Regions from separate parts of the Lysobacter yananisis genome, predicted to be linked through region 1. Evidence: riboswitches for the same ligand, from Rfam matches in the RefSeq annotation. Region 1 holds a riboswitch; each other region holds the start of a gene.
What was found. Region 1 has a riboswitch for cobalamin ahead of btuB (TonB-dependent vitamin B12 receptor). Riboswitches for the same ligand answer to the same signal wherever they lie in the genome.
Positions count from the first base shown of each region.

Region 1 (5,470 bases):
TCGACTGCACCGCGACCGCCAACGTGCTGGCCTTGTTCGCGCACTTGCGGCTCGCCCACCTGCCCGGCGTGCGCGAGGCCGCCGACATGCTCGCCGCCGCGCTGCGCTGGGCCGGCGACGACGAACTGCGCGCGGCCAGCCTGTCGCCGTTCTATCCCGACCCGGCCGAATTCGTCCTCGCGCTGGAGCACGCCGCCGAATGCGGCGCGCCCACGGCGGACGAACTGCATCGTCTCGCCGCGGCGACCGCATGGGGGCGCGACGCATCGGCGCGCAGCGAGCGCCCCGACCACGCGGTTTGCGGCAGCCCCTACGGCATGGCGGCGTGGCGTTCGCCCGAACTGGCGCGGCTGCGCGCGTGGGCGCGACGCAGCGGCGCGATGCGCCATCGCGATCTGCAGGCCGAGCTGGACGAGCAGATCACGGCGATGGCCTGAACCTCGCCCGCGCTTTTCGCTTGGGTCGAGTTCGCAGCGACCGGCAGCCCCGCGGTCGCGGCTTGCGCCGCTCCTACAGAGTCGCTTGCGCCGTGGCGTCGAAGGCCCCCTGTAGGAGCGGCGCAAGCCGCGACCGCGCCACATCGATTACAACGAACCGTCCATCGCGGCCGCGCCCGACCCGGCGCCACACACCGCTCCCGCAGGCGCGAAACCGCGCCGCCCATCGCATCGGCAAAAAAGAAGCCCGGCCTAAGCCGGGCTCCGTTCTCATCGCTCAAGGCCGAACCGGCCCCGGCCACGCCCCGCGATCAGGGCTTGGGCGCGTAACGCAGGGTCACGAACCACTCGCGGCCCGGCTGGTTGTAGTACGACACGGTCTCGTACTCGCGGTCGAACACATTGGCCACCCGCGCCTGCAGGCTCAGCGCATCGGTGAACGCGTACTCCGCGCGCAGGTCGAACGTGCCGTAGCCGCCGAGGCGGTTGCTGTTGGCGACGTCGTCGTAGCGCGAGCCGTAACCCACCGCGGTGGCGCCGACGCGGAACTTGCCGAAGGCGCGGTCCAGGTCGATGCGCGCGCTGTGCTTGGCGCGGCGCGGCAGGTCGTTGCCGCGGTAGAAGCCGACCCGGTTCTCGGTGTCGAGCCAGCTCGCGCTCGCCGCCAGCGTCCACTCGGCGAAGGTGGTGTCGATGCCGATCTCGGCGCCGCGCATGCGCGCGCGTTCGATGTTGTTGGGCAGGTTGATCGCCGAGTCGAAGGTGATCAGCTCGTCCACGCGGGTGTCGAAACCGTCGATGCGCGCGTTGAAGTTCTCGCCGCGGTAGGCCAGGCCCAGTTCCCAGGTCTTGGACTCTTCCGGCTTGAGGTTGTGGTTGCCGAAGAACGGGTAGTACAGCTCGTTGAAGGTCGGCGCCTTGAACGCGGTGCCGTAGCCGACGGTGACGCGCCAGTGGTCGGCGAAGTTCAGGCCCCACGCGGCGCCGCCGGTGGTGTGGCCGCCGAACTGCTCGTTGTCGTCGCGGCGCACGCTGGCTTCGAACGACTGGTTGCCGAAGCGGCCCTGGTACTGGACGAAACCGGCCTTGTTGTCGCGCGAACGCTCGTCGTAGGTGGTGTCGCTGCGCACTTCGTCGCGCAGCCAATCGAAGCCCGCGCTCAGCACGTGGCCGTCGAAGAGGTTGAAATCTGCCTGCAAGGTCGCGCTGTCGCGGTTGGTGCTGAAGTACCCCATCGGCACCGCGCCGAGGAAGTTGTCGGAGCTGTCGACATTGCGCCCGCCGGTCAGCTGCACGTGCACGCGCTCGCTCGGCCGCCAGTCGATCTTGCCGCCGATCACCTGCTGCACGGTCTCGGAATAGTTGACGAAGCTGCCGTCGTAATCGTTCTGCCCTTCGGCGCGCAGCGCCTGGCCTTCCACGCTCCACTGCTCGTTGATCTCGACGCCGCCGCGCAGCGACAGCGCGTGGCTCTCGTAGCCGTCGCGGTCGGGCTCGTCGGTGAAGCAGCCGGCGAACACCGGGAAGCCGGCGCCGCGGCAGGCGTTGATGCCCTGGGTCTTGCGGAAGCTGTAATCGGCGCCGAACCAGCCGCGGCCGCCGCGGCCGCCGAAGCCGGTGCCGAACTCGACCGTGCCGTTGCTGCCGCCGCCGGCGTGCACGCGCGGGGCGAAGCCCTGGCGCTCGCGGCGGGTGAACACCTGGATCACGCCGCCGATGGCGTCGGCGCCGTACAGGCTCGAACGCGGGCCGCGCACGATCTCGATCCGGTCGATCAACTCCAGCGGCAGGTCCTGCAGCGAGGCCAGGCCCGAGGTCGGCGAACCGATGCGGAGGCCGTCGACCAGCACCAGCACGTGGTCGGATTCGCTGCCGCGCAGGAACAGCGTGGTCAGCTTGCCGGCGCCGCCCTGGTTGGCGATGGTGATGCCGGCGCGGCCGCGCAGCAGGTCGTTGAGGTCGCGCGCCTGGCTGCGCTCGATGTCGGCGCGGTCGAGCACGTCGACCGGGGTCAGCAGGTCGTTGACGCTGACCGCGGTGCGGTTGGCGGTGACCACGACCTGATCCAGGTCGGTGGGCGCACCGGCGGGCGCGGCGACGGCGGCCGCCGGCAGCGCGAGGGCGCCGGCGATGGCGAGGGACAGCAACTGGTAACGACGCATTGAAGCACTCCTGCGCGCGCGATCCTGCGCGCACGACGAACGGCGAAGGGCGGCGGCGGGGGAGGGCGAACGCAGGCGAGCCGGCGCGAAGGCGCGGCGACCGCCGCGATGCCCTCCGCATCGCAACCTGTGGGGGCTTCGGGGCCGGTCTCCGGACTTGCGGGCCGAACCGGCGGACCGGTTCCGGCGCGGCGCCTTCCCATGCCGGTGGCGCGAGGCCGGTGGCACAGTGGCGGTTGCCGCGCTGTCGACGCGCTTACCGTTGCGGGGGCAGTGCCGGACTGGCCGCGGCCGGATCGCAGATCCGCGCCGCCGGGCGTCACCGGCTTCCCGTTTCAACCCGGCGGCCTGGCCGCGGGGTCACCTCGAAGCGGGGCGCAGTGTACGCGAACCCGGCGCCGCCTGCCTGACCGGTCGGAGCCGCCCTAGGCCGCTGCAGGAGCGGCGCGAGGTGCGACCGCGCGGCGATCGCTCGCGTTACTGCTTTCGACGTGGCTGGGTTGCCGCGGTCGCGGCTTGCGCCGCTCCTGCAGGACGCGGGCGCAGCCGTGCGGCACCGGCTCAGTCGTGCCGGCCGCCCTCGTCGCGACCGTTGTCGCCGGCCGCGCCGTCGTCGTCGCGCTCGTCGCCGGCGCGTTCGTCGCCGGCGCCATCGCCATCCCCGCCGTGGCCGCCTTCCTCGCGGCCCGCGCCGAAGCCGCCGAAGCCGCCGAAGCCGCCGTCCTCATGGCGATCTTCGTTATGCACCGTCGTGCGCACCGGCGCGGCGGCCGGCTTGTTGCGCGGCGCCGGCAGCAGCGCGGTGGCCGCCTCGGCGGCCAGGATCAGCTCCTGGCGGCGCTCGTCGGGAATCTCCTGCCAATGGCAGTCCAGCAGCGCGCCTTCGATCGCGTAGAGCAGGTTCAAGGTCGGCTTGAAGCCGGCGCGCTTGACCCGCATGAACGCCTCGACCGTGCCGATCGCGGCGACGTCCTCGTGCGTGCGCAGCCCCACCTGGCGCAGCCAGGCCGCGCTCTTGGGGCCGATGTTGCGCATCTTGGTTCCGCTCATGCCAGCGACTCCACATACACCTGGGCCAAGGCTTCCAGGCCGGCCTGATCGTCGGCGTCGAAGCGGTCCGGGATCGGGCTGTCCAGGTCGAACACGCCGATCAGTTCGGCGCCGCGGGTCAGCGGCACCACCACTTCCGAGCGCGAGGCCGCGTCGCAGGCGATGTGGCCGGGGAACGCGTGCACGTCGGCCACGCGCTGGGTCTGGCGGCGGGTGGCGGCTGCGCCGCACACGCCCTTGTCGAGCGGAATGCGCACGCAGGCCGGCAGCCCTTGGAACGGGCCGACCACCAGTTCGGTGCCGTCGAAGAAATAGAAACCGACCCAATTGAGCTGCGGCAGGGCCTGGTTGACCAGCGCCGACAGATTGGCGGCGTTGGCGATGCGGTCGCGCTCGCCGTCGAGCAGGGCGCGGGCCTGGTCGACCAATTGGGCGTATTGCTCGGACTTTTGGCCCGAAAGTGTGGAGGCAGTAAACATCTTCGGAGTGTAACAGCGGCGTCCGCTGCGACTACCATGCCCACCGGGCGGCGCCGGGAAAGCGCGAGATCAGTCACAGGCGCCGCCGCCCCTTCCGACAAGCGCGCCGTCGGCCGCGCGGTCCCGTCCGCGCGCCGGGCGGCCCCAGCCGCGAGACTCCCGCATGACTTCTGCCCGCCGGCTCCCCGGCCTGTTCGTCACCGGCACCGATACCGGCATCGGCAAGTCGGTCGCCAGCGCCGCCCTGTTGCACGCCCTGCGCGCCGGCGGCGCGCGCGCGGTCGGCATGAAGCCGGTCGCCAGCGGCTGCGAGCCCGGCCCGGACGGCTGGCGCAACGAGGACGCGTTGCTGCTGCAGGCCGCCAGCGATCCGCGGCCGCGCTACGAAGACGTCAACCCGTACGCCCTGCCGCAGCCGCTGGCGCCGGAGATCGCCGCGGCCGAAGCCGGCGTCGAGATCGCGCTGGGTCCGATCCTGGCCGCGCACGCGCGGCTGGCCGCCCAGGCCGACACCGTGGTGGTCGAGGGCGTCGGCGGCTGGGCCGCGCCGGTCAGCGCTCAGCTCGACCAGATCGACCTGGTGCGCGCGCTGAAACTGCCGGTGGTGCTGGTGGTCGGCCTGCGCCTGGGCGCGATCAACCACGCCCGGCTGAGCGCGCGCGCGATCCAGGCCGACGGAGCCGAGCTGATCGGTTGGATCGCCAATGGCATCGACCCGCACATGGCGCGCGCCGACGAGAACTTCGAGATCCTGCGCCGGCGCCTGCCGGCGCCGTGCTGGGGCCGGCTGCCGCATGCGGCGCAGCCCGCCCCGGCGACCCTGGCCGGTGCATTGCGCCCGGTCTTCTGAATCCCGAACTCCTCCTGTAGGAGCGGCGCAAGCCGCGACCGCGGAGTTTCCGCTCGCGTCGCAGATACCGCCGCAGTCGCGTTGCCGCAGTCGCGGCTGGCGCCGCCCCTACCGGGCGCTTCCGATCCTCCGGCCGGGGCCTGCGCACCGTGCAAACGAAAAAACCCGACAGCTCGCGCTGCCGGGTTTCTTCATCGCATCGGGCCGCCGGGAGAGAGGCGGCGGCCGCGAGGCTTACTTGGCGGCCGGAGCGGCGGCCTTGGCCGCGGCCTTGGTGGCCTTCTCGACGTTGGCCTGGGTCGCCTTGGCGGCGGTCTCGACCTGCGACTTGGCCAGCTCGGCGATCGCTTCGTTGGTCTTCAGGGTGCGGCCGAAGGCTTCCTGGCCGGTGCTGACGGCGCGCTCGACGTTCTCGCGAGCCACCTGCACGCCCTTCGGGAACAGGGTCTTGAGGGCGTCGAAGTCGCGGGCCTCGGCGGCTTCGCCGAAGAA
Region 1 covers NZ_CP133568.1:671,452-676,921, reverse strand. Annotated here, with positions in the region: gene RDV84_RS02930 (hypothetical protein) at 1-437, shown strand, start outside; gene btuB (TonB-dependent vitamin B12 receptor) at 749-2,599, opposite strand; cobalamin riboswitch at 2,737-2,969, opposite strand; gene RDV84_RS02920 (TfoX/Sxy family protein) at 3,161-3,649, opposite strand; gene RDV84_RS02915 (GAF domain-containing protein) at 3,646-4,128, opposite strand; gene bioD (dethiobiotin synthase) at 4,292-4,978, shown strand; gene RDV84_RS02905 (phasin family protein) at 5,213-5,470, opposite strand, start outside.

Region 2 (5,470 bases), 2.3 Mb from region 1:
GTAGCGCAGGCTCAGCAGGTAGGTGCGTCCGGGCTGATTGTAGAAGGCCGCGGTTTCGTAGCGCTTGTCGAACAGGTTGTTGGCCGCCAGCTGCACGCTCCAGTCCGTGCCCAGCGCGTAGCCCAGGCGCAGGTCGGCCAGGGCGTAGCCGCCGAGTTCGCGCTTGTTGGCGAGGTCGTCGTAGCGCTGGCCGGCGGCGTAGACGCTGGCGCCGAGCGAGAACGCGTCGCCGCGGTCGAGTTCGAAGCGGCGGTCCAGGTCGATGCGCGCGCTCTGCCGCACGCGCCGCGGCAGGATGTTGTCGCGGTAGCCGCCGCGGCTGTCGTTGCGCGGGTCCAGCCAGGTCGCGCTGGCGCGCAGGTCCCAGCCGGCCACGCGCGTGTCCAGCGCCGCTTCCAGGCCGCGGATGCGGGCGCGGTCGACGTTGCCGGGCAGGCCGATGGAGGCGTCGTAGGCGATCAGATCGTCGATCCGGGTCTGGTAGGCGTTGAGCGACCACACCTGGCGGCCGCCCTCGCCGAAGGTGCCGCGCAGGCCCAGTTCGAAGCTGCGCGAGGTTTCCGGGCCCAGGTCCGGATTGCCGTACCCCGGGTAATACAGCTCGTTGAAGGTCGGCGCCTTGAACGCGGTGCCGTAGCTCGCGGTCAGCCGCAGCGCGTCGGCGAAGTTCCAGCCCCACAGCACGCTGCCGGTGGTTTCGCCGCCGAACTGGCTGTCGTCGTCGCGGCGCAGGCTGGCCTGCAGCGCGTGCGCGCCGAACTCGCGCTGGTACTGGCCGAACGCGCCGCGCAGCACGCGCGCGTCGCGCTTGTAGGCGGTGTTGCTTTCGACTTCGTCGCGCTGCCAGTCGAAGCCCAGGCTCAGCAGGCCGCCGCCGAGGCCGAGGTCGCCCTGCAGCGAGCCGAGCTGGCGGCGGGTGTCGAAGGTGCTGGAGTACTTGCCGTCCTTGTATTGCTCGCTGAGGTCCCAGCTGCGGCCGGCGTTGAGGCTCAACGCGAGGCGGTCGCTCGGGCGGTAGCGCAGCTTCGCGCCGGCGACCTGCTGGACGGTGTCGGCCTGGTTGTTCTGGCTGCCGTCGTATTCGTTGTAACCCTCGGCTCGAAACACCCGCGCCTCGCCGTCCCACTGCTCGTTGAAGCGGTAGCCGCCCTGCAGGGTCAGCGACGAATTGCGGTAGCCGTCGCGATCGGGCGAATAGGTGAAGCAGCCGGCGCCGCCCGGCGACGGCTTGCCGCGGCAGGCGTCGATGCCGTCGGTGTCCTCGTGCGCGGCGTTGATCGAATACCAGCCGCGCTCGCCCTTTCCGGCCACGCCGGCGGACGCGCGATGGGTCTTGTTGCTGCCGATGCCGACGCTGAAGCTCGGCGCGAACGGCCCCTGCGGGCGGCGGGTGAAGATCTGGATCACGCCGCCGATGGCTTCCGAGCCGTACAGGCTGGAGAACGGGCCGCGCACGATCTCCACGCGCTCGATCTGCTCGACCGGGATGTCCTGCAGCGAGGCGCCGCCGCTGGTGGCCGAACCGAGCTTGATCCCGTCGACCAGCACCAGCACGTGATCGGATTCGCTGCCGCGCAGGAACAGCGAGGTGCTTTTGCCCGGCCCGCCGTTGTTGGCCAGCGACGCGCCCGGCGTGCCGCGCAACAGGTCCGGCAGCGACGAAGGCTGCAGGCGCTCGATGTCGGCGCGGTCGATCACGGTGACCGCGGCCAGGGTCGCGTCCTGGGTCTGCGCGGTGCGGGTGGCGGTGACCACGACCTGGTCGAGATCGACCGCCGGCGCGGCAGGGGCGGTGGCGGCCGCGGCGGACAGGGCGATGGCCAGGGCCGGCGCGAGCGCGCGGCGCGGGGAACGGACGAAGCGGTGCTGCATGGCCTGCGGGTCTCCAGGGCCGCGCTCTCCCGCGCGGCCGACAAGGGTCGGGACCGGCGCGAAAACAGCGCGGAAGGACACGCACAGGCGCGCTCGCTCCGCCACCAGGCCCGCCGCCGGTCGGTTCGCGCTCCAGGCCGGTCTCCGGGCTTGCGAGTGGAACCTGTCGAGCGTCCTTGTCCGAGGTTCCGGCGCCGCGCCTTCCCATGCATGAAGCACAGTGGCCGTTGCGGTGCGTGGACTCGCCTACCGTTGCGGGGGCAGCTCCGGCTTGAGCGCGCGGACCGTTCTGGCGAACAGACCCGCGGCGCGACCGGATTCCCGTTTCAATCGCCGGACTGTGCCGGCGATCACCTTGAGCGCGCGCATCTTAACAGTCGCGACGCCCGGGCGAGCGAACGGCACCGCCAGCACGCGGCCCTGTTTCGGACCGGTCCTATTCAATCGTCGCCGCATCCGCGGCCATGCTGGCGGCGGGCCTGCGTGCGATCGGGCCCCGCGCCACACCCCCGATCCTTGTTCGTTTTCCGGCCGCCGGCTCGCCGCGCATATGCGACCGGCGGTTCTTTTTGCCCGCGATCCGCGGCGCAGCGCCGAAAACGAGGCGCCTACCACTTTTTGATTACTTGCGTTAGCCGGTTCCTGGCCGCTTCATTGACCGGGTTGTTATGACCGTGTTAAACCCGGATGACATCGCTGTCAGTCCCCCATGCAGGAGTCTTCATGCACGCCAGCCGCACGCTCGCCCGCCCCGGTCTCCGCGTCCGCCACCCGCTCGCCCTCGGCTTGGCCATCGCCTTGAGCCTGACCGCCGCCCCCGCCGTCCTGGCCCAGCAACCCGCCCAGGCCGACGCCAAGACCCTCGACCAGGTCATCGTCACCGGCACGCGCGTGTCCGACCGCACCGTCGCCGAGTCGACCGCGCCGATCGACATCATCACCCCCGAGACCCTGGAAGCCACCGGCACGGTCGAGCTGGCGACCGCGCTGTCGCGCGCCCTGCCCTCGCTGAACTTCCCGCGCCCGGCGATCACCGACGGCACCGACGCGGTGCGCCCGGCGCAGTTGCGCGGCCTCGCGCCCGATCAGGTGCTGGTGCTGGTCAACGGCAAGCGCCGCCACACCACCGCGCTGATCAACCTCAACGGCAGCCAGGGCCGCGGCTCTTCGCCGGTGGACCTCAACGCGATCCCGATCGCCTCGATCGAGCGAGTGGAAGTGCTGCGCGACGGCGCGTCCGCGCAGTACGGCTCCGACGCCATCGCCGGCGTGGTCAACGTGGTGCTGAAGGGTTCCGGCAGCGGCGGCTCGATCGCCGCGCGCTACGGCCAGTACAGCGCCGGCGACGGCGAGCAGTACCAGCTCTCCGGCGACCTCGGCCTGGAAGGCGAGCGCGGCTGGCTGCGCCTGGCCGCGCAAGGCGGCCACCAGGACAACACCAACCGCGCGCGGCCGTTCCAGGGCGTGGTCGAACAGCGCTACGGCGATCCGGAGATCGACCACGGCGCGTTCTCCTACAACGGCGAATTCAAGCCGGTGGACTACCTGTCGTTCTATTCCTTCGGCAGCTACAGCGAACGCGACGTGCTGTCGAACGGCTATTTCCGCTTCGCCGCCGATCCGCGCAACATCCCCTCGATCTATCCCAACGGTTTCCTGCCGCAGATCCACAACGTCAGCAAGGACCGCGCCGCGGTGTTCGGCGTGCGCAGCGAAACCGCCGGCGGCACCCAGATCGACCTGAGTTACAACTACGGCCACAACGGCCTGACCTTCGACATCGAGAACACGCTCAACCGCAGCCTGGGCCCGAGTTCGCCGACCAAGTTCTACGCCGGCGCGCTGGAAGTGACCCAGCACGTGTTGAACCTGGACTTCACCCGCCCGGTGGACTTCGGCTGGAAGTACCCGATCACCTTCGCCTGGGGCGCGGAATGGCGCGGCGAGGAATTCAGCCAGCGCGCCGGCGAGTTCCTGTCCTACGCCAACGGCGGCGTGCCCGCGTCCAACGGCCAGGTGCTGCCGGGCGCGCAGGTGTTCTCGGGCTTCCGCGCCAGCGACGCCGGCGAGTTCGACCGCCACAGCTATTCGTTCTATCTCGACGTGGAAGGCGACCTGACCGACAAGTTCTCCGCCGGCCTGGCCGCGCGCTACGAGAGCTACAGCGACTTCGGCGACACCACCTCGGGCAAGCTGTCGGCGCGCTACGCCTTCACCGACGCGGTCGCGCTGCGCGCCACCGTGTCCACCGGCTTCCGCGCGCCGTCGCTGCAGCAGCAGTACTTCCAGTCCATCGCCACCAACTTCATCAGCGGCGTGCCGTACGAGATCGGCACCTTCCGCGTCGACAACCCGGCCGCGGTGGCGTTGGGTTCGGAACCGCTGAAGGCAGAGGAATCGACCAACTACAGCCTGGGCCTGGTGCTGCAGCCGGCCGACGGCCTGTACATCACCCTCGACGCGTACCAGATCAAGGTCGACGACCGCATCCTGCTGTCGGAGAACCTGACCAGCACCGCGGTGCGCAACTACCTGCAGGCCAACGGCTATCCCGGCATCGGCGGCGGCCGCTATTTCACCAACGCGGTCGACACCAAGACCCAGGGCGTGGACCTGATCGCGACCTACGGCTGGGACGTCGGCAACGGCAAGCTCAGCACCACCGCCGGCTACAACTATTCCAAGACCGAGATCGAGAACATCGCGCCGAACCCGCCGCGGCTGGCGGCGATCGACCCGGCCGCGGTGCGCATCGGCCGCACCGAGATCGGCCGCATCACCAAGGGCGCGCCGCGCGACAAGTTCTTCCTCGCCGGCGACTGGAAGAGCGGCAACTGGAACCTCACCGCCACCGCCACCCGCTACGGCGAGTTCACCGAACTGCACGCGAGCGACCCGTTGCAGGACCAGACCTTCAGTGCCAAGTGGACCCTGGACCTGGCCGCGACCTACCGCCTGGACCGCTGGGACTTCACCGTCGGCGGCGACAACGTGCTCAACGAATACCCCGACGAGTCCAAGCTGGTGCGCGGCACCCGCAACTACCTGCCGTACAACACCGCCTCGCCGTTCGGGTTCAACGGCGCGTTCGCGTACTTGAAGGTGGGTTACAAGTGGTGAGGCGCTCGGCGCGCTGAAACCTGAGCGCATGAAGGCCCGGGCCCAGTCCCGGGCCTTCGCGCTTTTGCGGGAGGGCCTGCATGCTGCTTTTGTGGGAAGGGCTGCATGCTCTTGTGGGATGGCCTTCATGCTTTTGTGGGAGGACCTTCAGGCCCGATGCTTTCCGGTCAGGTCGCCGCGACCTGAGATAAAAGCATCGGGCCTGAAGGCCCTCCCACAGAGATTTCCCACAAGAGCCTTCCCACAAGACCTTCCGACAAAGCCGGCGACCACCCGTCGGCACGCGAGTCCCCACTGCCGGCACATCCTCGCGCCGCGCAGATCGGCTATACCGCATCGGTACCGTCCTGCCACCAGCACGCCACCCCGGAGCCCTTCGATGCGCCCGATCGCCCTGCTGTCGCTGTCCCTCGCCCTCGCCGCCGCGCTGAGCGCGCATGCCGCGCCCGCCACCCGCGACTACGCCGTGCTGATGCAA
Region 2 covers NZ_CP133568.1:2,952,175-2,957,644, reverse strand. Annotated here, with positions in the region: gene btuB (TonB-dependent vitamin B12 receptor) at 1-1,872, opposite strand, end outside; cobalamin riboswitch at 1,991-2,245, opposite strand; gene RDV84_RS12505 (TonB-dependent receptor plug domain-containing protein) at 2,596-4,992, shown strand; gene RDV84_RS26355 (DUF6053 domain-containing protein) at 5,098-5,178, shown strand; gene RDV84_RS12500 (amidohydrolase family protein) at 5,372-5,470, shown strand, end outside.
Region 2: linked by a shared signal. The riboswitch ahead of btuB (TonB-dependent vitamin B12 receptor) and the one ahead of btuB (TonB-dependent vitamin B12 receptor) in region 1 are both predicted to bind cobalamin.

Region 3 (5,470 bases), 280 kb from region 1:
CGCGCCACTGCGCGAAGCGTTCGGCCACCGGCCGCTCGATCAGGCCCGGCCGCCACAGGCAGGCCGCGGCCATCGCCAGCAGCGGCGCGGTCAATGCGGCGAACTGCCAGCCCGAGCCGAACGCGGTGGCGTCGTCGCGCAGCCACAGCTGCAGGCACACGCCGGGCAGGATCGCCCACGACCACAGCCAGCCCAGATGGGCGAACGCGAGTTCGCCCTTGCCGCTCGCGCGCAACGCGCGCAGCAGGCGCCAGCCCAGCAGCGCATACGCCGCCCACGCCAGCCAGCCCCAGTTGCGCAACGGCCACAGGTGGCCGTCGATGTGCCACAAGGCGAACAGGGCCGCCACCGCCGGCGCCAGCATCGCGGTCGCCGACAGCGCCCGCCACGGATGCCGGGCGAAGATTTCCGCGGCCAGCCAGGCGCTCGCCACCGTCAGCGCAAAACCCGCGTTGGCGCGCGCGGCGGACGGCACGAACGCCTCGATCTGACCGGCGAACGCGCCCAGCCACCACAGCAGGCCCCACAAGTAGTACAGCCCGGCGAGCGCCGCGGGCGCACCGGCCGCGGCGCTGCGGCGGTAGCTGGCGGCGCTGGCCAGGCCGGCCAGCGCGATCAGCAACGCGCCGGCGAAGTTGGCGTTGAGGAAGATCCAGCGCGCGTCCCAGATCTCGTCGCTGGCGCCGATCGCGAAGGCCATCGCCGCGGCCAGTTGCAAGCCGGCGCCGGTCAGCTGCGGCAGCAGGCGCTGCTGGCGCAGGCCGAGCCAGACCAACGCCGCGCCTTCCAGCGCGAACACGCAGGCGGTGGCCTCGGCGGCGAGCGCCAGCGGCACCGCCAGGGTCGCGAAGCCCACCCCGAGCAGCGCGTACGGCGTGCTCAGCGCGAAGAAGCGCGAGTCGCGGCGCAGCCACCACGCCAGCGCCGCGTACAGCGCGCCCAGGCCCAGCGCGCAGAACGCCAGCGGCATGCGCGCGCCTTGCAGCAGCCCGGCCTGCAGGCTGAAGGCGATCAGCGGCGTGCCGAACACCAGGCAGCCGTCGATCAGGTCGCGCCGGCCGGCGGCGCGGCGGCGCGCGTACAGCACCGGGATCAGCAGATAGAAGGCGAAGAACAGCAGCAGGAACGGCTCGGTGGTCGAGTAATGCTCCGGCCGGTACTTGAGCACGCCCCACAGCGTGCCGATGCCCCAGGTGAAGGCGAAGCCGAGCAGGTTCAGCACCCGCCACGGCCGCCACCAGGCGATGGCGAAGATGCCGGCGTTGAGCACGGCGTAGTAGCCGAACAGGGCGACGTGGTTGCCCGAGCCGGTCGACAGCCAGATCGGCGCGAGGAAGCCGGCGAGGATCGCGAACACCGCCAGCGCCATCGCGTTCTGCTTCACCGACAGCACGCCGGTGCCGGCCACCAGCACCACGCTCAGCGCGAACGCGGCGCCGGCCGGGATCATGCCGTAGAGCTTGAACGCGGCGAACACCACCAACAGCAGCACGCCGATCGCGCCGCCCTGCAGGCTCAGCGCGAACACCCGCTTGCGTTCGCGCTGGCGCCAGCCGAACACCAGCGCGGCCATCGCCGCGGCGGCGACGCCGGCCAGGCGCAGTTCCACCGGCACCCGCATCCAGCCCTGGTCGCTGGCGTACTTGAGCAGGGCGGCGACGCCGGCCAGCAGCACCAGCATGCCGACCTTGACCGGCACGTTGCCCTCGGTGAACCAGCGCCGCAGCCAGCGCGCGGCGACGGTGACGACGTCCGGCTGAGCCGGCGCGCGCGGCGCCTGCGGGCGCGGCGGCGGCACCGGCGCGGCGGGCGTCGAGGTCGGGGGCACCGAAGTCGAGGGCGGCGCAGCCGCGGGCAGCGGCGGCGGTTGCGCCGGGGTCGCCGCGGGGCGCTCTGGTGCCGCGCTCGCAGGGCCGGGGGCGGCCGGGACGGCGACGGAAGGCGCCGAAACGCGCTCGCCCTGCGCCCGCGCCGCGGCCTCGCGTGCGCTCGATTCGGCCAGGGTCGCCTGGTGGCCCGCCGGTCCGCCCGACTGGCGCAGGCGCTCGACTTCGCGCTCCAGCCCGCTCACCCGGCCGCGCAGCGAGCCGAGCTGGACCAGCGCGACCACCAGCAGCACCGGTACCGCCAGGACCGCGAGGACCAGCAAGACAATCAGCGATTCCATCACGTTTCCCCTATCCTTATGGCGGGCACGTTACACCAACCACGGCACCTTGCGGGGGTGTCCTTCACCCCGTGCATACCTTGCTGACTCACCACATATCGCGTTGACGAAATCGACGAACCCCACTATGTTGTGTCCGTCGGTGCCGGTCGAGAGACCGGCTGAATAGGGAAGCCGGTAGGGAGGGCCCGCGGATCGCCGCGCGGCCGCCGAAGCCGGCGCTGCCCCGCAGCGGTATGGGAAACGAACGGGCCATGGCACTGGGCGCGACAAGCGCCTGGGAAGCGGCCCCAGTAGGACAAAAGCGAGGAACGAGCGGAGAGGAGTGAGGAGTGAGCGAAGGCGGATCGCTGCGGCTCGCTCCTCACTCCTCTCCGCTCTGTTTCTGGCTCTGAGTCCCGAGCCCGAAGACCTGCCGACAGCCGCGCGTCGCACAACCGCGCGGTCCCGGCCCAATGGAGTCTTCGGGGGAAGACCGGCCGGTGTCGCGGCACGACGGGGCCACCGTCGCGTCCGACCGCTTCGGCGCCATGCGCGGAGCGGCCCGTGCCCGGAACCTTCCGGCGCGCGCGACACCCAGCCAGCGCTCCGACGCTCCGCGCCCGCGGGGGCACGGCCGTGCCGTCGGCGACGCCGCTTTATGCGGTTCGCTGCCGATGGCGCGTCCGCGTTCTCCGCACCGTGCACCCACGCCCCGGAGCAATGCCATGACCACACTGGAAACCGATTCGTCCGTCGCCCCCGCCGCGGACGCCGCCGCCGCCCCCGCTACCAACGTCAAACCGGCACGCAGCGCACAAGACGCGCCCGGCTTCGCGCTGACCCCGCCGGCCGCGAACCTGACGATGAGCGTGACCAAGCGCAGCGGCCGCCGCGAGCCGGTCGACCTCAACAAGATCGTGCGCGCGGTGACCCGCTGCGCCGAAGGCTTGTATTCGGTCGACCCGATGCGCGTGTCCACCCGCACCATCTCCGGCCTGTACGACGGCGCGACCACGCGCGAGCTCGACGAGCTGTCGATCCGCACCGCCGCGCTGCTGACCGCCGAAGAGCCCGAATACGGCCGCCTGGCCGCGCGCCTGCTCGCCGGGGTGATCGAGAAGGAAGTCGCCGGGATCGAGATCCACGCGTTCTCGCAGTCGGTCCAGCGCGGCTTCGACCTGGGCCTGATCAACCAGCGCCTGCTCGACTTCGTCCAGGCCAACGCGCGCAAGCTCAACGACGCGATCGACCGCAACCTCGACGCCAAGTTCGACTACTTCGGCCTGCGCACCCTGTACGACCGCTACCTGCTGCGCCACCCGACCGCGCGCACCGTCATCGAGACCCCGCAGCAGTTCTTCCTGCGCATCGCCTGCGCGCTGAGCGAAGACGTGTCCGACGCGCTGGCGCTGTACCGGCGCATGGCCCAGCTCGACTACATCCCGTCCTCGCCGACCCTGTTCAACTCCGGCACCACCCACGAACAGCTGTCGAGCTGCTTCCTGCTGGATTCGCCGGAAGACTCGCTGGAAGCGATCTACAAGCGCTACATGGACGTGGCCAAGCTGAGCAAGTTCAGCGGCGGCATCGGCCTGAGCTACACCCGCATCCGCGCGCGCGGCTCGCTGATCCGCTCGACCAACGGCCTGAGCAACGGCATCGTGCCGTGGCTGAAGACGCTCGACGCCTCGGTCGCCGCGGTCAACCAGGGCGGCAAGCGCAAGGGCGCGGCCTGCGTGTACCTGGAGCCGTGGCACGCCGACATCGAAGAGTTCCTGGAACTGCGCGACAACACCGGCGACGAAGCGCGCCGCACCCACAACCTCAACCTCGCCAACTGGATTCCCGACGAATTCATGCGCCGGGTCGAGGCCGACGCCGACTGGTCGCTGTTCGACCCGGCCAAGGTGCCGCAGCTGACCGACCTGTGGGGCGAGTCGTTCGAACGCGCCTACCGCGCCGCCGAGGCCGCCGGCCAAGCGGTCAAGAAGGTCAAGGCGCGCGACATCTACGCGCGGATGATGCGCACCCTGGCGCAGACCGGCAACGGCTGGATGAACTTCAAGGACAAGTCCAACCGCGCCTGCAACCAGACCCTGCGCGACGGCAACGTGGTGCACCTGTCGAACCTGTGCACCGAGATCCTGGAAGTGACCTCGCAGGACGAAACCGCGGTGTGCAACCTCGGCTCGATCAACCTGTCGCACCACGTCGAAATCTTCGAGGATGGCAAGGGCGCGTTCGATTTCGAAAAGCTCGCCGAGACCGTGCGCCTGGCCGTGCGCCAGCTCGACCGCGTGATCGACCTGAACTTCTACCCGATCGAGACCGCGCGCCGCGCCAACCTGCGCTGGCGTCCGGTCGGCCTCGGCACGATGGGCCTGCAGGACGTGTTCTTCAAGCTGCGCCTGCCGTTCGACTCCGAGCCGGCGCGCAAGCTCGGCCGCGAGATCGCCGAAGCCATCTACTTCCACGCCCTGTCGGCGTCGAACGAACTGGCGATGGAGCACGGCAAGCACCCCGGCTACGAAGACACCCGCGCCAGCATCGGCGAACTGCAGTTCGAAGCCTGGGGCGTGGAACCGTCGCAGCCGGAGCGCTGGACCGAGCTACGCGCACGCATCAAGCAGCACGGCCTGCGCAACTCGCTGCTGGTGGCGATCGCGCCGACCGCGACCATCGCCTCGATCGCCGGCTGCTACGAGTGCATCGAGCCGCAGGTGTCGAACCTGTTCAAGCGCGAGACCCTGTCGGGCGACTTCCTGGTGGTCAACAAGTACCTGGTCGAGGAGCTCAAGAAGCTCGGCATGTGGACGCCGGAAATGCGCGACCGGATCAAGATGGCCGAAGGCTCGATCCAGGCGGTGACGGAGATCCCCGAATCGCTGCGCCAGGTCTACCGCACCGCGTGGGAACTGCCGATGCGTTCGCTGATCGACATGGCCGCCGACCGCGGCGCGTTCATCGATCAAAGCCAGTCCTTGAACCTGTTCATCGAGAGCCCGAACATCGGCCAGCTCAGCTCGATGTACATGTACGCCTGGAAGAAGGGCCTGAAGACCACGTACTACCTGCGCTCGCGTCCGGCGACCAAGATCGCCAAGACAACGGTCAGCGCGCCGGCCGCAGCGCCGGTGGCGCCGAAGCCGGAATACACCGAGAGCGACGCGATCGCCTGCTCGCTGGAAAATCCGGAAGCCTGCGAGGCTTGCCAGTAAGGTCGAGAAGTGAGCGGAGAGGAGTGAGGAGTGAGCAAGGGCGGTCAGGGGTGCCTGGCTGCTCTTCTCAGGACGGTGAGCATGCGGCTTATCTCGTCGATCA
Region 3 covers NZ_CP133568.1:390,733-396,202, forward strand. Annotated here, with positions in the region: gene RDV84_RS01750 (DUF2339 domain-containing protein) at 1-2,167, opposite strand, end outside; cobalamin riboswitch at 2,291-2,601, shown strand; gene RDV84_RS01755 (ribonucleoside-diphosphate reductase subunit alpha) at 3,013-5,367, shown strand; gene RDV84_RS01760 (four helix bundle protein) at 5,412-5,470, opposite strand, start outside.
Region 3: linked by a shared signal. The riboswitch ahead of RDV84_RS01755 (ribonucleoside-diphosphate reductase subunit alpha) and the one ahead of btuB (TonB-dependent vitamin B12 receptor) in region 1 are both predicted to bind cobalamin.

Region 4 (5,470 bases), 270 kb from region 1:
GACGGCAGAGAATCCGCGCGCGGCAGCGCCGCCGCTCGCCTACAGCACGCCTACTTCGCCGCCTTGTCGGCCTTGGCGGGCGGCTCGTTCTTGCCCGCCGCGCCGGCCGGCTTGCCGTCGGCGGGCTCGGCCGCGCCCTCGCCCGCCGCGGCCTCGTCCAGCAACGGCGGCGGCAGGTCGCGCGCGTACAGGTCGGCCGGGCTCTCGCCCGGGCAGGTCTTGTCCGGGAAGCCGAACTGGGCCTGCAACTGCTCGGCGCATTCGGGCATCGACTCGAAGCTCTTGCCGGTGCCCATGCACTGCGCGTCGAACGCGCGGCGGAAGGATTCGCGGCGGCGGACGAAGTCGTCGCCGCACTTGCGCGCCAGACGGATCCGGTCGAGGTCGTCCTGGGCGGCGTTGGTGCCGTCCAGGCCGTATTGCTTGAGTTCGTCCGGGGTCAGGATGCGCAGGTCGCGGTTGGCCACGGTCATCATCAGGTCCGAGACCGCGGTGGCCACGCCGTTGCGCTCCAGGTAATCGCGCACCTGCTGGTTGATCGCGCGCAGTTCGCGGCTGAGCTCGGCGCGCGAGGTGGCGGTGGAGCGGTCGCGCATCAGCCGGTGGATGCCGACCTTGCCCTCGATCGAGCGGGTGTCGCCGGCCGCCAGCACCAGCACGCAGGCGCTGTGGCAGACCGAGTTCTCGCGCACCCAGATCGCCCAGCCCGATTCGGCGATGGAGTCGCCGGCGCGCAGCGCTTCCTCGACGTGGCCACCGCTGGAGTCGATGTCGAGGATGCGGGTCGGGATCTCCATGCGCGCGGCCATCGCCGCGACCCGCTGGGTCAGCGCGGTGAAGCCGGCGCCGATCTTGCCCTGGTAGCGCACCCGCACCACCCCGCGCTGCTGGCACGGCGACATCGCGTCGACCAGGCTGAAGAAGTCCAGCGATTCCAGGGTGTCGCCGTCGCCGAAGCGCGGGTAGTCGTATTCGCAGCTGATCCGGGCGCTGCCGCCGTCGAGCTTGGCCGGCGGCCAGTAGGTGCCCTTGAGGATGTCCTCTTCGCTGACCGCCGCCGGCGCCGGCTTGGGCATCTCGTTCTGGCTGCCCAGGGTCACCGCCGCGGCCGGCGGCGCCTGCGGGTCCCGGCCGCAAGCGGCCAGCGCCAGCGCGCACAACGCCGCGAACGCGGCGGCCAGGAGCCTGCGGGAAAGGAACGGGGAGCGTTGCGGAACCATGTGTCGAGCCACCGGAGTCGGAATCGCGCGGGACCGTCCTGGCCCGCGCCGCGCGCTGCGCCTGCAAACGTTAGCGGCAGGCTCGTCCAAGCTCAACGAGCACGACGCGCGTGGGCGGGCCGGGCTTCATGTTGACGCGGGGCGGATGAACCCGGGGCGAGGACGGACCGCTCGCGCGCGCAACCGACAGGTGCGGCAAACGTGGCGGGAGCGCGGCGATCTGACCGGACAGCATCGGGCCTGAAGGCCCTCCCACGATCGCTGGAGCCTTCGATGTTCCCGCCGCTGCCGCACCGCCCCTGACGCTTGGGAGGGCCTTCAGGCCCGATGCCGTTCGTCCCGGCCCGACCGGTGCCGCAAACCGCCGCAGTGTCATTTGACTTCGCCGGGCCCGCTGCGTACCTTGGCCGCGTCTCGGTGAACATCGCTTCATACAGATAAAGCGATGGGACACGCCGGCCACGGTTGACGCCGCGGCCGGCCAGAGGGAATCCGGTGCGAATCCGGAGCTGCCCCGCAGCGGTATGGGAAACGAACGGGCCTTGGCACTGGGCGGTACGCCTGGGAAGCGGCCTTAGTAGGCGGAGCGAGGGGTGAGCGCAGAGGAGTGAGAAGCGAGTAAAGCCCTTTGGCTTTTGCTCGCTTCTCACTCCTCTGCGCTCACTCCTCGCTCAAAGTCCCGAGCCCGAAGACCTGCCGCGACCGGAAGGTACGCCTTCCGTCCGACTCCGGTCCCGCTTCGCCGTCGCGTCCGCGCGATGCGCGCGGCGGGCCGGCTCGCCCGCGGGGGCGGAGGTCGAAGCCAACGGATCGATCCGCAGTCCGGCGCACCCGCGTCCGGGCCGGCGCGGCCGTGGTCTCCTTCGTTGCCCTGCGTCATGCCCACGCATCGCAGGTATTGATCATGATCAGCGTCACCACCCTCGGCTTCCCGCGCATCGGCGCGCGGCGCGAGCTCAAGCAAGCCCTGGAATCGTTCTGGAAGGGCGACCGCGACGCGGCCGCGCTGCAGGCCACCGCCGCCGGATTGCGCGAACGCCACTGGCGCCTGGCCGTCGCGGCCGGCGCCGACAGCGTGCCGTGCAACGATTTCTCGCTCTACGACCATGTCCTCGACACCGCCGTGCTGTTCGACGCCATCCCGGCCTCGCACCGCGCCGCGTTCGAGGACGATCCGCTCTCTGGCTATTTCGCCCTCGCCCGCGGCCTGCAGGACGGCCGCCGCGACCTGCGCGCGCTGGAAATGACCAAGTGGTTCGACACCAACTACCACTACCTGGTCCCGCAGTTCGAACCCGGCCAGCGCTTCTCGCTGCGCGCCGACAAGCCGCTGGCCGAACTGGCCCAGGCCCGCGCGCTCGGCCTGGACGCGCGGCCGGTGCTGCTCGGCCCGGTCACCCTGCTCAAGCTCGGCAAGCGCACGGACGGCGGCGATCCGCGCGAACTGCTCGACGCGCTGCTGCCGGCCTACGCCGAGCTGCTGGCCACGCTCAAGGCGGCCGGCGCGCAGTGGGTGCAGATCGACGAGCCGGCGCTGGCGCTCGACCTCGACGACGCCGACCGCGCCGCCTACCGCCGCGCCTTCGACGCGCTCGCCCAGGCCGACTCGCCGCAGCGCCTGCTCGCGACCTACTTCGGCGCGCTCGGCGACAACGCCGCGCTGGCCGCGCAGTTGCCGGTCGAAGCGCTGCACTTGGATCTGGTGCGCGCGCCGCAACAGCTCGAAGCGGTGCTGCCGCTGCTGCCGGCCGACCGCGCGCTGAGCCTGGGCGTGGTCGACGGCCGCAACATCTGGCGCGCCGACCTCGACGCCGCGCTGAGCCTGGCCCGCCGCGCCGGCGAACGCGCGCGCTGGCTGGCGCCGTCGTGCTCGCTGCTGCACGTGCCGACCGACCTGGAGCTGGAACGCAAGCTGCCCGGCCCGCTGAAGCAGTGGATGGCGTACGCGAAGCAGAAGATCGAAGAGCTGCGCCTGGTCGCCGGCGCGCTGGCCGGCGACGCCGCGGCCGAAGGCGAACTGGCCCAGGCCGCCAGCGCGCGCGCCGCGCGCCTGGCCTCGCCGCTGCTGCGCAACGCCCAGGTGCGCAAGCTCCTGGCCGCGGTCGAGCCGGCGATGACCCGCCGTGCCAGCGCCTATCCGCAGCGCATCGCGCTGCAGCAGCAACGGCTGAAGCTGCCGCTGTTCCCGACCACCACCATCGGCTCGTTCCCGCAGACCGCGCAGGTGCGCCAGGCCCGCGCCGAACACAAGGCCGGGCGCCTGGACGACGCCGGTTACCGCGCCTTCCTCGAAAACGAAACCGTGCAGTGCCTGCGCGAGCAGGAAGCGCTCGGCATCGACGTGCTGGTGCACGGCGAGTTCGAGCGCAACGACATGGTCGAGTACTTCGGCGAGCAGCTCGACGGCTTCGCCTTCACCTCGCACGGCTGGGTGCAGAGCTACGGCTCGCGCTGCGTCAAGCCGCCGGTGCTGTTCGGCGACGTCGCCCGGCCCAGGCCGATGACGGTGGAATGGAGCCGCTTCGCCCAGGACCACGCCGCCAAGCCGGTCAAGGGCATGCTGACCGGGCCGGTGACGATCCTGCAGTGGTCGTTCGTGCGCGACGACCAGCCGCGCGCCGACAGCTGCCGGCAGATCGCCCTGGCCCTGCGCGAGGAAGTGCTGGACCTGGAGGCGGCCGGCATCGCCGCGATCCAGATCGACGAGCCGGCGCTGCGCGAAGGCCTGCCGCTGCGCCGCGCCGACTGGCCGGCGTACCTGGCCTGGGCCGGCGAGAGCTTCCGCCTCGCCGCCAGCGGCGTCGGCGACGCGACCCAGATCCACACCCACATGTGCTACGCCGAGTTCAACGACATCATCGACGCGGTCGCCGCGCTCGACGCCGACGTGATCTCGATCGAGACCTCGCGCTCGCGCATGGAGCTGCTCGACGCGTTCGTGCGCTACCGCTACCCCAACGGCATCGGCCCGGGCGTGTACGACATCCACTCCCCGCGCGTGCCCGACGAAGCGGAGATGCGCGAGCTGCTCGACAAGGCGCTGGACGTGCTGGAACCGGCGCAGCTGTGGGTCAATCCGGACTGCGGCCTGAAGACCCGCGGCTGGCCGGAAGTGCGCGCGGCGCTGCGGGCGATGGTCAGCGCGGCGCAAGGCCTGCGCGAGGCGGCGCGGGCGGAGGCCTGAGCCGGACGGTCCGGCGGATGCGTCGCGCCGCGTGCGCGGCGCGTCCGGCGCGGCCGAGGCAACCGACGCGGGCGCTCGCCGATGCGCGAACGCCCGTCGTTTGTTCCCTGCGAACCGCGCCAATCCGACCACCGCGAAACCCGCATCGCCGCCGTTTCGCGATACGCACCGCCTGCGGCCACGCGCCGCGACATCCGCTACCCGCGCTGCGATCCTCGCGCGATCAAGAACAAAACCCGTTGCGCCCGCGCCGCTTGGCCCGGTACAGCGCTTCGTCGGCGCGATCCATCGCCGCATCCAGTTCGTCCACGCTGTAGGCCATCGCCACGCCGATGCTGCAGGTCAGCCGGCCGTGTTCGCTGTCGCGGTGTTCGATGTCCCGGCGATACAGCCCGAGCAGGATCGCGCGGGCGATGTTGAGCACGCGCGCCCGGCCGACCCCGGGGATCAGCACGCAGAATTCCTCGCCGCCGGCGCGCACCACCGCGTCGTCGCCTTCGCGCACTTCGGCGCGGATCGCCGCCACCGCGGTGCGCAGCGCTTCGTCGCCGGCGCGGTGGCCGTAGCGGTCGTTGTAGGCCTTGAAGTGGTCGACGTCGAGCAACAGCACCGCGACGCTGCCCAGGCGCGCGCCCTGCGCGGCCAGCGCCTGCACGAATTCGTCGCGGCCGCGACGATTCAGCGCGCCGGTCAGCGGGTCGGTGCAGGCGACCCGGTCGAGTTCGCGCAGGGCCGCGCGCAGTTGCTCGGTGCGCTGCGCCACGTCGTGTTCGCGCTCGGCCAGGCTCTGGCGCAGTTCGGCGTGGGCGTGGTCGAGCCGCGTCGACAGGTCGACGATGGCGGCCAGCACCGGCTGCAGTTCCTCCGGCATCGGTACGTCGCCGGCCGGCAGGCCCGGCGCCGGCGCGGCGCCGCTGGCCAGCGCGCGCAGCCGCTGCAGCAGCAGCGAGGACGCGCGCGCCAGCACCCGCGCATACCACACGAACGCCAACGCCGCGCCGAGCACCGCCAGCAGCAGCAACTGGATCATCGACATCGCCCGCTCCAGCGCCGGGCGCGCGGCCAG
Region 4 covers NZ_CP133568.1:399,586-405,055, forward strand. Annotated here, with positions in the region: gene RDV84_RS01780 (COG3904 family protein) at 51-1,220, opposite strand; cobalamin riboswitch at 1,666-1,935, shown strand; gene metE (5-methyltetrahydropteroyltriglutamate--homocysteine S-methyltransferase) at 2,125-4,404, shown strand; gene RDV84_RS01790 (diguanylate cyclase) at 4,628-5,470, opposite strand, start outside.
Region 4: linked by a shared signal. The riboswitch ahead of metE (5-methyltetrahydropteroyltriglutamate--homocysteine S-methyltransferase) and the one ahead of btuB (TonB-dependent vitamin B12 receptor) in region 1 are both predicted to bind cobalamin.